DNA from 2 places in the Vulgatibacter sp. genome. Region 2 is predicted to be linked to the other one. Evidence: riboswitches for the same ligand, from Rfam matches in the RefSeq annotation. Region 2 holds a riboswitch; the other holds the start of a gene.
What was found. A riboswitch is a leader RNA that binds a small molecule or an ion and turns the genes downstream of it on or off. The one in region 2 is predicted to bind cobalamin.
Positions count from the first base shown of each region.

Region 1: it holds a riboswitch for cobalamin, as region 2 does, so the genes downstream of both, ACESMR_RS12260 (TonB-dependent receptor plug domain-containing protein) here and ACESMR_RS06925 (ribonucleoside-diphosphate reductase subunit alpha) in region 2, are expected to answer to the same signal.

Region 1 covers NZ_JAWLCN010000004.1:247,140-252,322, forward strand. The annotation lists gene arsH (arsenical resistance protein ArsH) at 1-249, opposite strand, end outside; partial or broken gene ACESMR_RS12250 (MFS transporter) at 437-1,669, opposite strand; gene ACESMR_RS12255 (MarR family winged helix-turn-helix transcriptional regulator) at 1,620-2,081, opposite strand; cobalamin riboswitch at 2,243-2,450, shown strand; gene ACESMR_RS12260 (TonB-dependent receptor plug domain-containing protein) at 2,548-4,554, shown strand; gene ACESMR_RS12265 (MXAN_6577-like cysteine-rich protein) at 4,551-5,183, shown strand, end outside.
Region 2 covers NZ_JAWLCN010000002.1:708,528-713,710, reverse strand. The annotation lists gene ftsY (signal recognition particle-docking protein FtsY) at 1-575, opposite strand, end outside; gene ACESMR_RS06930 (FG-GAP repeat domain-containing protein) at 747-2,051, shown strand; cobalamin riboswitch at 2,107-2,331, shown strand; gene ACESMR_RS06925 (ribonucleoside-diphosphate reductase subunit alpha) at 2,486-4,813, shown strand; gene ACESMR_RS06920 (ribonucleotide-diphosphate reductase subunit beta) at 4,810-5,183, shown strand, end outside.

The DNA of each region.
Region 1 (5,183 bases), on a different contig from region 2:
GGGATGGTCGGTCGGGACGCTGTCCGGTGGCGGCAACCCACGGGGATCGAAGACCCGGGTCTCCGCACCGAAGTGCCGCAGCAGGCGCTCGGCCTCGAGGGTGAGCAGCCGGCTGTACGATCGCTCCCGCAGCGATCCGTAGAGCAGAAGGATGCGAGGCCGGTGCACCAGGTGCCGTGCCGGGGCGAGCCTCTCCTGCGAGGGGATCTCGAGATCCGCAGGCGAAACATTGGGCATCTGATTCGTCATGGCTTCCTCCAGTGGCGATGTCGGGTGGAATGCGGGCCGGCACGCGGCGGGCCGGGTCGAGGAGGACGAGCGCTGCAGGTCCGACCGATGCGCCCAGCCCCAGCACGGCGAACGCGACGCTCCAGCCCTGCGCCGTTTCCGAGCCGAAGCGATGCAGGACGATCCCGAAGGCGAGCGGTCCGGCGAACGCGCCTGTGAAGCCGACCGTCGAATAGAACGCCATCGTCGTTCCGCGCAGCGCGGGATCCGCCCCGCGGACCAGACTCGATGTGAGGGCCCCCGAGTCCGCTGCGGCCAAAGCTCCGTAGACGAGAAGCAGCGCAAGCAGAACCCACGACGGCACGCCGCCGGCAACGATCCCGAGTGCGCAGCCGAGAAGCGCCGAGGCGGACATGATGCCGACGACCAATCGTCGCCAGCCGAGGCGCTCGGCGAGCTCGTTTCCCGCGAGGCTCGCCGGCAGCAGCAGCAGCGTAAGCGCCGCGGCGATCACCGTCGGATCGGGTCGAAGGGCATCGTCCGGCCGCTGGGCGTAGGCGAAGGCCAGGAAGCCCACGACCCACGACCAGAGCCCGAAGAGCTCGAAGTTGTGCGCCGCATAGGCGATCGCGCGGGCCGTGGCCGATCGGTCCTGCAGCACGAGCTTCCATCTCGAAAACGCGTTCTGGAGCAGCTGCGTGCGCACCGGCGCAGCGCCGTTCGAGCCGCCAACGAGGACGGCGATCGCCACGAACGAAAGCGCCGGCCCGATCGCAGCCAGGCCGAAAGCCCAGCGCCAGCCGAGCTGCTGGCCGATCGACCCGACGAAGAGAAACGAGGCGCTGGTCCCGAGTGCGTAGCAGCCCGTATAGAGCGCGATCGCCCGCGATTGGAACGCAACGCCGACCCGCTCGCCCAACAGCCGGAGACCCGGCATGTAGGTGCCGGCGAGGCCCGCGCCCATCAGGAGCTGTGCGACGGCGGCGGTCCCGGGGCCGCGGACCGCCAGAGCATAGAGGAGCGCGCCCGCCATGCTTCCACACGCGGCGCCCAGGTAGATCCTTCGCGCGCCATAGCCGTCGGTGGCCGAAAGAAGGATGGGTACGGCGAGCGCATAGCCGCCGTGAAACGCGCCGACGATCCAACCGGCCTGCGAAGGCGAGAGCGACCACGCGGCACGGAGCTCGGGAAGTTGGCCGATGAAGCCGGCGTGTCCGAGCATGCCGACCACCTGTGCGGCGCAAAGGCCGGTGATCAGCGCGCGCTCGTTCATTCTCGCCTCCGCTCGCCTGTCGAGGTCCAACCAGCTCGCTGGCGACCACCTCGCTGAACTGGTTGAATCACTCAACCATCGGACCAGGAAAAATCGGGTAGCTCGCCCGATGGCGAATTTACGTGGGCCGCAGGCCCTGCACGGCTCGCTGAAGAACGCGCAGTGCATCGAGGACCTCGGCCCGCCTACTTGGATCGATGGCAGCGAGCAGCGCCTGGCGCTGCGGGATCGTTTCCGCTTCGATCCGTTCCACGAGGCGCTCGCCCGCTGGCAGGAGACGAACGCAGCAGAACCGCGCGTCGTCGTGAAGGTCCCGTACGCGCTCCACGTACCCCTTCTTCTCGAGGCGGTCGATGATCCGCGTTGCGCCGCTCTTGCTCACGCCCAGGTCCTGCACGAAATCCTGGATCGCGGGCAGCCCTCGCTCGCTGGTCGCGCGCAGCGCCCGGTATTCCGAGAGCGTGATGTCGTGACAACACACCTGCTCTTCGCTCTGCATACCGAGCAGATGCACCAGAGCCGCGAGCACCTCGTTCAGCTCGCGCGCCTGGGCCACGGGAATCCTGGATGCACCGGTCATGCGTCGACACCCACATGGTTGCTTGAGTCAACCAAACGTAGAGAGAGGGCGGTTCGCTGTCAAGCGCGGCTGCGCGGGTACCGCGCCCGGCAGCGCCGCATGCACCGGGGGCCGCTGGCACGCCCGCTTGACTGCCGGCCGGGCGCGCGACTAGGTTGCGCGCCGGACGGAAAGCCGTGGGTGCCCGTGGAAGACACGGGAAAAGGGAAGCCGGTGTGATTCCGGCGCGGTCCCGCCACTGTAACCGGGCGAAGAGATCCCCAGCGTAGCGGCCACTCTCCCTTGGGAGGGGAAGGCCGGGGGTCTCGCAGGGCGAAGAAGCCCCTGCACCCGGGAGCCAGGAAACCTGCCCGCGGCCAGTCGAGGAGAGAGCTCGTCCCCGGTGCGATGGTCGCGCCGGCGCTCCCTCCGAAGCGGCGAAGAGCCGCGTTCGCGACCCCGCGCGAGAAGGGGCTGCGAGGTGGAAATGCTGGCCCTTCGGCCCGGCCTCCGCAGGCGCACGAGCCTGCGCGGATGGCCCTGCCCTCATGTCCTCGCAGCGGCGCTCCTCGTCGCTCCCGCCGTCGCCGCCGGCGAGGAGGACGTGCGCCTGGGAACCGTGACGGTGACCGCCGACGCGGAGGCGCCGCCCCCCGAACCCACCGTCGCCGAGGAGCCCACCGGCTTCGGCACGGTGGTCGAGACGAAGGACTTCGCGGGGCAGCAGATCGATGTGGCGGATCTGCTCCTCCACGCGCCGGGCACGCGGATCCACCGGGCCCCTGGCGGCGCCACCCTGAGGCTCCGCGGCAGCTCGTCGGAGCAGTCGTTGGTGCTCCTCGACGGCATCGCCCTCAACGCCGCTGCGGGCGGCGGCGTCGACCTGCGCACCATTCCCGCAGCGCTCCTCGAGCGCATCACCGTGCTGCGCGGCAACGAGGGCGCCCGCTACGGCTCCGGCGCCCTGGGCGGCGCCGCCCTCCTCGAGACCCGCGCCCTGCGCGACGAGGTCGGCGGCTCGGTCCGACTCTCCGCCGGATCGTTCGATTCCTATGCGGTCGACGGCGCTGCCTGGGGCGGCACCGGCGCGGCGACGGGCTTGGCGGCGATCACGTACCGCGACACCAGCGGCGCCTACGAGGGGCTCTACGATCCCACCCCGGAGGCCAACCCCGGCGACAGGACCCGCCGCACCGTCGAGAACAACGACGCCACCGACCTGAGCGCCCTGCTCAAGGGCCGCCTCGATCTCGGCGAGGGAACCGTTATCCACGCCCTCGCCCTGGGGAGTCTCGGCAGCAGGGGGCTCGCCGGGACCTATTACTTCCCCGACGATCACCGCAGGGACGAGTGGCGCCTCCTCACCGCGCTTCGGATCGAGGGCGATCCCCACGCGGACGTGCGCCTCTTCGGCGGCGTCGAGCTGCGGCACGACGAGGTGGCGGTCTGGTCCGACCGCCCCGCCTGCGGCGTCCTCTGCCAGCCCTTCACCGACGACGCCGGCAAGCCCTGGCAGATCGAGAACGTGCTCCTCGCCCGCACCGGCGCCGAGCTGGCGCCCACCGGCTGGACGCTCCTCCACGCGGAGGTGGCGCTCGGCAGCGAGTGGCTGCGGAGCCCCTACCATGCCGATCGCCAGCGGGAGCGGGTCGCCCTCTCCCTCGGCGACGAGCTCTACCTCGGCAGCAGCGTCACCGTCGCGCCGGCGCTGCGCTGGGAGAAGGTGGGCAAGCACGAGGGTCTCTCGCCGCGGATCGGCGTGGCCTGGCGGCCCCTCGAGGCGATCGAGCTCCGCAGCAACTGGGGCCGCACCTTCCGGGCCCCGAGCCTGGGTGAGCTCTACTTCGAGCAGGCCGGCGTCAAGGCCAACCCCGCGCTCGATCCGGAGTCCGGCTGGACCGTGGACGGCGGCGCGGTGCTCCGGCTCCCCCGGACGCTGGTGCAGCTCACCGGCTTCTACTCGCGAATCGAGGACCTGATCCTCTACGAGCTGGCAGGGGCGATGGTGAGCAAGCCGGCCAACTTCGACGACGCCGAGATCCGCGGCGGCGAGGTGGAGCTCTCGCTGCAGCCGCTGCGGCAGCTCACCGTCGGCGGCAGCTACAGCCTCGCCCAGACCCGCAACCTCCGCGACGCGCCGCACATCTGGAAGAAGGAGCTGCCCTACCGCCCCGCGCACCGGCTCCACCTCCGAGCCGTCTACCGCGCGGACGGCTACGAGGCCTTCGCCTCGGCGAGCCACCAGTCGGAGCAGTTCATCAACCGCACCAACACGTTCGCGCTCCCCGAGGCCACCACCGTCTCGGCCGGCGCCGGCGTGCGCCTCGTCAGCCTTCCCTGGACCCTCTGGCTCTCCGGCCAGATCGACAACGCCTTCGACGCGCCGCTGGTGGATCAGCTGGGTTACCCCCAGGCCGGCAGGGCGTTCACGCTCACGCTTCGCGCCCAGTCGCCGGAGGGCGGCGCGCGCAGCAGCATGGAGAACAACGAATGAAGACGCTCGTGCGGCTGCTGCCGCTCCTCTGCATCGCCCTGCTCGCCGGCTGTGACGACGGCGAGCCCGTCTGCGCCTCGGACGTCTACTGCGACGGCCAGTGCACCGACGTCGGCCTCGACAAGACCAATTGCGGCGGCTGCGGCAACGTCTGCGGCACCGGCCTCGAGTGCGTCGACGGCGCCTGCGTCTGCGCCGGCGGCGAGGCGCTCTGCGGCGGCAGCTGCGTCGTCGTGGCCCAGGACGAGCGCCACTGCGGCGGCTGCGACAACACCTGCGGCACCGCCCAGCTCTGCACCGACGGCGCCTGCACCTGCACCGGCGACGAGACCGCCTGCGGCACATCGTGCGTCGACACGCAGAGCGACGTGCGCAACTGCGGCGCGTGCGGCACCACCTGCGGCACCGGCGAGATCTGCGAGGCGGGGGCCTGCGTAACCGGCGCCTGCACCGGCCTCGAATGCGACGTGGAGGGCACCATCCTCTGCATCGATCCCATGACCGACGAGGACAATTGCGGCGCCTGCGGCACCATCTGCGGCGCAGGCGAGACGTGCACCGACGGCGCCTGCGTCTTCACCTGCGCCGAGGGGATCGCCTGCGAGGTCGCAGGATCGATGCAGTGCGTG
Region 2 (5,183 bases):
AGGCGGCGGCGCTCCTCCTCCTCCGCTGCCCGGGCGGCGCGGATCTCCTCCTCGAGGGCGCGTTCGCGGGCGGCGCGCTCCTCCGGCGGCAGGGCGGCGATCTCGGCGCGGCGGCGCTCGCGCTCCTCGCGCTCGGCCTTCTTGCGGGCGTCGTATTCCGCCTTGCGGCGGGCGGCCTCCTCCTCCTTGCGGCGGGCCTCCGCCTCGCGGCCGGCGACGGCCTGCTCCCCGACCCGCTCGCGCTCGCGCGCTTCGGCGCCGGGGATCTCGAGGCGCTCGCGCTTCGGCGGCAGGGTCGGGGCCGCTTCCTCGCGCTCCTTGCGTTTCTTTTGCAGCAGCTTGAAGGCCACCGCCACGAGGAGCGCGAGGAGGATGCCGAGGATCGCCCAGCCGACGAAGTCGGGGGCGGGGGCCTGCACCGGGGCCGTGCCCTCCTCGGCGGTGGTGGGCGCCGGCGCCGCTGGGCCCGGGCCAGCCGGCGCACCTGCCGGCGTGTCCGGAGCGGGGACGTCGGGGCGCGGCGGCGCCTGCGGAGCGTCGACCTGTACGAGCGGTGCGGAAGCGGCCTCGGGCATCGGGAGCGTCCTCAAGGTAGGTCGGACCGGGCGTTATAGGAGGCGGGGCGTTGGGTGTCAAAGCCGCAGAACGTCGAGCGTTTTTGGGCTCGGGGCGGCAGTTGCCGCGCGGCGGCTTCCCCCGGCGGTGCGGTGCACGTAAAGTGGAGGTCGTCTGCACGGGGGGAGGCCATGCGCCGGCTCGTTCTTCTGTTGCCGCTGCTCGGTGGCGGCTGCGATCTGATCGGCTTCGGGCCGGAGATGGAGGGCGGCTGCTTCCGCACCGACGAGGAGGGCGTGCGGCGGGAGGTCTCGTGCTCGAGCCTATATGAGGACGAGGAGCCGATTGTTGCGCCGGATCTCGGCTACCAGGATCGGCGGATCCAGCTCACCGTGGCCGGCCAGCACCTGCGTCTCGCCGCAGGTGACGCCGACGAGGACGGGAGCGACGATCTGCTCGTCGCCGGCGACGTGCAGAAGCTCTACCGGATCGAGCGGGAGATGCTCACCGGCCTGCCCCTCGAGAGCGGGGAGGGCTGGAGCATCGACGGCTGGCTTGCGCCGCAGGTCGGCGACGTCGACGGCGACGGCCACCTCGATCTCTTCGCGAGGAAGTGGGGCGCGGAGCTCTACGGCTCGTCGGGGCTGATGCGCGGCAACGGTGCCGGTGGCTTTGCCGCGCCGGTGCCGCTCCTCGAGAAGGTGGAGGCGCTGGGGCCTGCGCCGTTCTCCGCGTTCGAGCGGCTGGAGCTGAGCGACGTCGACGGCGACGGGCGGGCCGATCTGCTCGGGCTCTACGGGAGCTGGTACTTCACCTGGGCCCGTGGTCTCGAGGGCGGGGGCTTCGCGCAGCCGGAGGCGTGGCTGGAGCCCTACGACGTGCAGGCGTTCCGGCCGAGGCAGCGTCCCACCTTCGCGTCGGGCGACCTCGACGGCGACGGCAGGCACGACGTGGTCTTCGGTGGGCACGGGGGGCTGGTGACGATCCTGGGGGCGGCGGACGGCTTCGGGGCGACGGTCACCTCGCAGCTCGGCGATCCCGGCTTCCTCCATGGCATCAGCCTGCTCGCCGACGTGGACGGCGACGGCCACCTCGACGCGGTGGTCGCGCCGATCAAGGAGGACGGCTACGGCATCCCCGAGACCTGGGTGCATCGGGGCGACGGCAGGGGCGGCTTCGAGCGGTGGCAGACGATCCACGAGCGCCGGGCGGGCTTCGGCCACGCCGCCGATTTCGACGGCGACGGGCGGGCCGATCTCTTCGCCGGCATGCACAGGAACCGGGTCGAGGCGCTGGGCTGGGACGGGACGGGGTGGAAGCTGGTCTTCGCCGCCACCGGCACCGACGACGAGTTTCTCCGCTACGTCTACGACATCGCCGTCGGCGATTTCGACGGCAACGGCTTCGTGGACGTGGCCTGGGCCACCTCCATCCCCGACGACTACGAGCGCTGCACGCTCGAGGTCGCCCTCGTCTCGCGGGACGAGGGGCCTTAGAGCGCCGGCCGATCGGTGAGCGAAGCTCCGTTGACAAGGCGACGCCTCGCCCCCTAGCTTGGCCCCCGTCGTCGGTGCCGAAGGCCGAGCAAGGGCCGGAGGCTTCGAAAGGGAACCCGGTGGAAAACCGGGACTGCCCCCGCAGCGGTGAGTGGGAACGAACGTCGCCATCGAGCACTGGCCTCTTTTCGAGGCTGGGAAGCGGCGACCAGTAGGAGTGGCTCTTTTCGGAGCCGCACGCCCACGAGTCCGAAGACCTGCCGGCGATGCGCCCGCGCGTGACGCGCGTGCGCTGACCTGGGCCTCGTGGGGAGGCCGGCAGGCCGGCAGCGCGTGCTCTCCCACGCCTCGTTTCCGTCCCGCTGCGCCCTTTTCCTGCAAGGCCCGTTTCCCGGCGACCGACGGGGTCGCCTTTCGGGTGCAGCATGCAGGCGATGACGGATGGAGCCCCCGCGGTGACGATGCGGGTGCGCAAGCGGGACGGAAGCCTCGAGCCGGTGGAGCTCGAGAAGATCGTGCGGCGGGTGCGGCGCTGCAGCGACGGGCTGGAACACGTCGATCCGCTGCGGGTGGCCACGCGCACCGTGAGCGGCCTCTACGACGGCGCCACCACCCGCGAGCTCGACCAGCTCTCGATCCAGACCGCGGCGGCGCTCACCGCCGAGGAGCCTGGGTACGCGCGCCTCGCTGCGCGGCTCCTCTCCGTCTTCGTCGAGGAGGAGGTCCGGGGGCAGGGGATCGAGAGCTTCTCCGCGTCGATCGCCCATGGCCACGAGCTCGGGCTCGTGGCGCCGCGCCTCGCCCGCCTGGTGGCGGCGCACGCGGAAGCGCTCGACGCGGCGATCGATCCGGCGCGGGATCGCCACTTCGAATATTTCGGCCTGCGCACCCTCGCCGATCGCTACCTCCTTCGCCATCCGCACAGCCGCGCGGTGATCGAGACGCCGCAGCAATTCTTCCTCCGCGTGGCGGTGGCGGTGAGCGACAGCATCGAGGAGGCGATCCGGCTCTACGGGCTCTTCTCCCGGCTCGAATACCTGCCGAGCTCGCCCACGCTCTTCAACGCGGGGACGAGCCACGAGCAGCTCTCCTCGTGCTTTCTCCTCGATTCGCCCGACGACAGCCTCGAGGCGATCTACGCGCGCTACCGCGACATCGCTCTGCTCTCGAAGTTCTCCGGCGGCATCGGCGTCGCCTGGCACCGCGTGCGCTCCGCGGGATCGCTGATCCGCTCCACCAACGGCCACTCCAACGGCATCGTCCCCTGGCTCAAGACCCTCGACGCGTCGGTGGCGGCGGTGAACCAGGGCGGCAAGCGCAAGGGCGCCGCGTGTGTCTACCTCGAGCCCTGGCATGCAGACGTGGAGGATTTCCTCGAGCTCCGCGACAACACCGGGGACGGAGGGCGGCGGGCCCATCATCTCAACCTCGCCAACTGGATCCCCGATCTCTTCATGCGGCGGGTCGAGGCGGGTGGGCGGTGGTCGCTCTTCGATCCCGCCACCGTGCCCACGCTGCCGGACCTTTGGGGCGAGGCCTTCGACCGCGCCTACGAGGCGGCGGAGGAGGCGGGGCTCGCGGTGCGCACCGTCGATGCACGGGAGCTCTTCGGCAGGATGATGCGGACGCTGGCGCAGACCGGGAACGGCTGGATGACGTTCAAGGATCCGTGCAACGCGCGCTGCAACCAGGTGGGCGAGGGGCGGACGGTGCACCTCTCCAACCTCTGCACCGAGATCGTCGAGGTCACCGGCGGCGGGGAGGTGGCGGTCTGCAACCTGGGGTCCGTCAACCTCGGCCGGTTCGTGGCGGGGGGTGCCTTCGACTTCGCGCGGCTCGAGGAGACGGTGCAGGTGGCGGTGCGCCAGCTCGACAACGTGATCGATCGCAACCTCTATCCGGTCCCCGAGGCGGCGCGATCGAACCAGCGCTGGCGTCCGGTGGGGCTGGGGGTGATGGGGCTGCAGGACGTCTTCTTCCAGCTCGGCCTGCCCTTCGACGGGCCCGAGGCCCGGGCGCTGTCGCGGCGGATCGCCGAGTCGATCTACCTGGCGGCGCTCTCCGCCTCCTGCGATCTGGCGGCGGAGCGCGGCGCCCATCCGGCCTTCGGCGAGACCCGGGCTGCGGCGGGGCAGCTGCAATTCGATCTCTGGGGCGCGGAGGCGAGCGATCTGCGCTGGGCGGGGGTGCGCGCGCGCATCGACGAACACGGCCTGCGCAACTCGCTGCTGGTGGCGATCGCGCCCACCGCGACGATCGCCTCGATCGCCGGTTGCTACGAATGCATCGAGCCGCAGGTCTCCAACCTCTTCAAGCGGGAGACCCTCTCCGGCGAGTTCCTCGTGATCAACCGCTACCTGGTCGAGGAGCTGCGCGGGCGCGGGCTCTGGACCGAGGCGGTCCGCAACCGGATCAAGCTGGCGGAAGGATCGGTGCAGGGGATCGAGGAGATCCCCGCGGCGGTGCGCGCTGTCTACCGCACCGCCTGGGAGCTGCCGATGCGATCCCTCATCGACATGGCGGCGGAGCGCGGCCCCTTCGTCGACCAGAGCCAGTCGCTCAACCTCTTCGTCGAGAGCCCGAGCATCGGCGTGCTCTCCTCGATGTACCTCTACGCCTGGAAGCGGGGTTTGAAGACCACCTACTACCTGCGCTCGCGACCGGCGACGCGGATCGCCAAGGCGACCGTGGCGCCAGCTGCTGCGGCTTCTGCGGTGGCGTGCTCCCTCGAGAACCCCGAGAGCTGCGAGGCCTGCCAGTGAGGCTCCTCGATCCCGGCATGAAGCTCACCCTGCGGCCGATGGCCTACCCGCAATTCTACGAGATGTACAAGGCCGCCATCGCCAATACCTGGACCGTCGAGGAGGTCGACTTCGCCACCGACCTCGTCGATCTGCGCAGCAGGGTCACGCCTGGCGAGCGCCACCTGATCCACCGGCTGGTGGCCTTCTTCGCCACCGGCGATTCGATCGTCGCCAACAACCTGGTCCTGAACCTCTACCGCCACATCAACGCGCCCGAGGCGCGGATGTACCTGTCGCGCCAGGTCTACGAGGAGGCGCTGCACGTGCAGTTCTACCTCACGCTCCTCGACACCTACGTGCCCGACCAGGCCGAGCGCGCCGCTGCTTT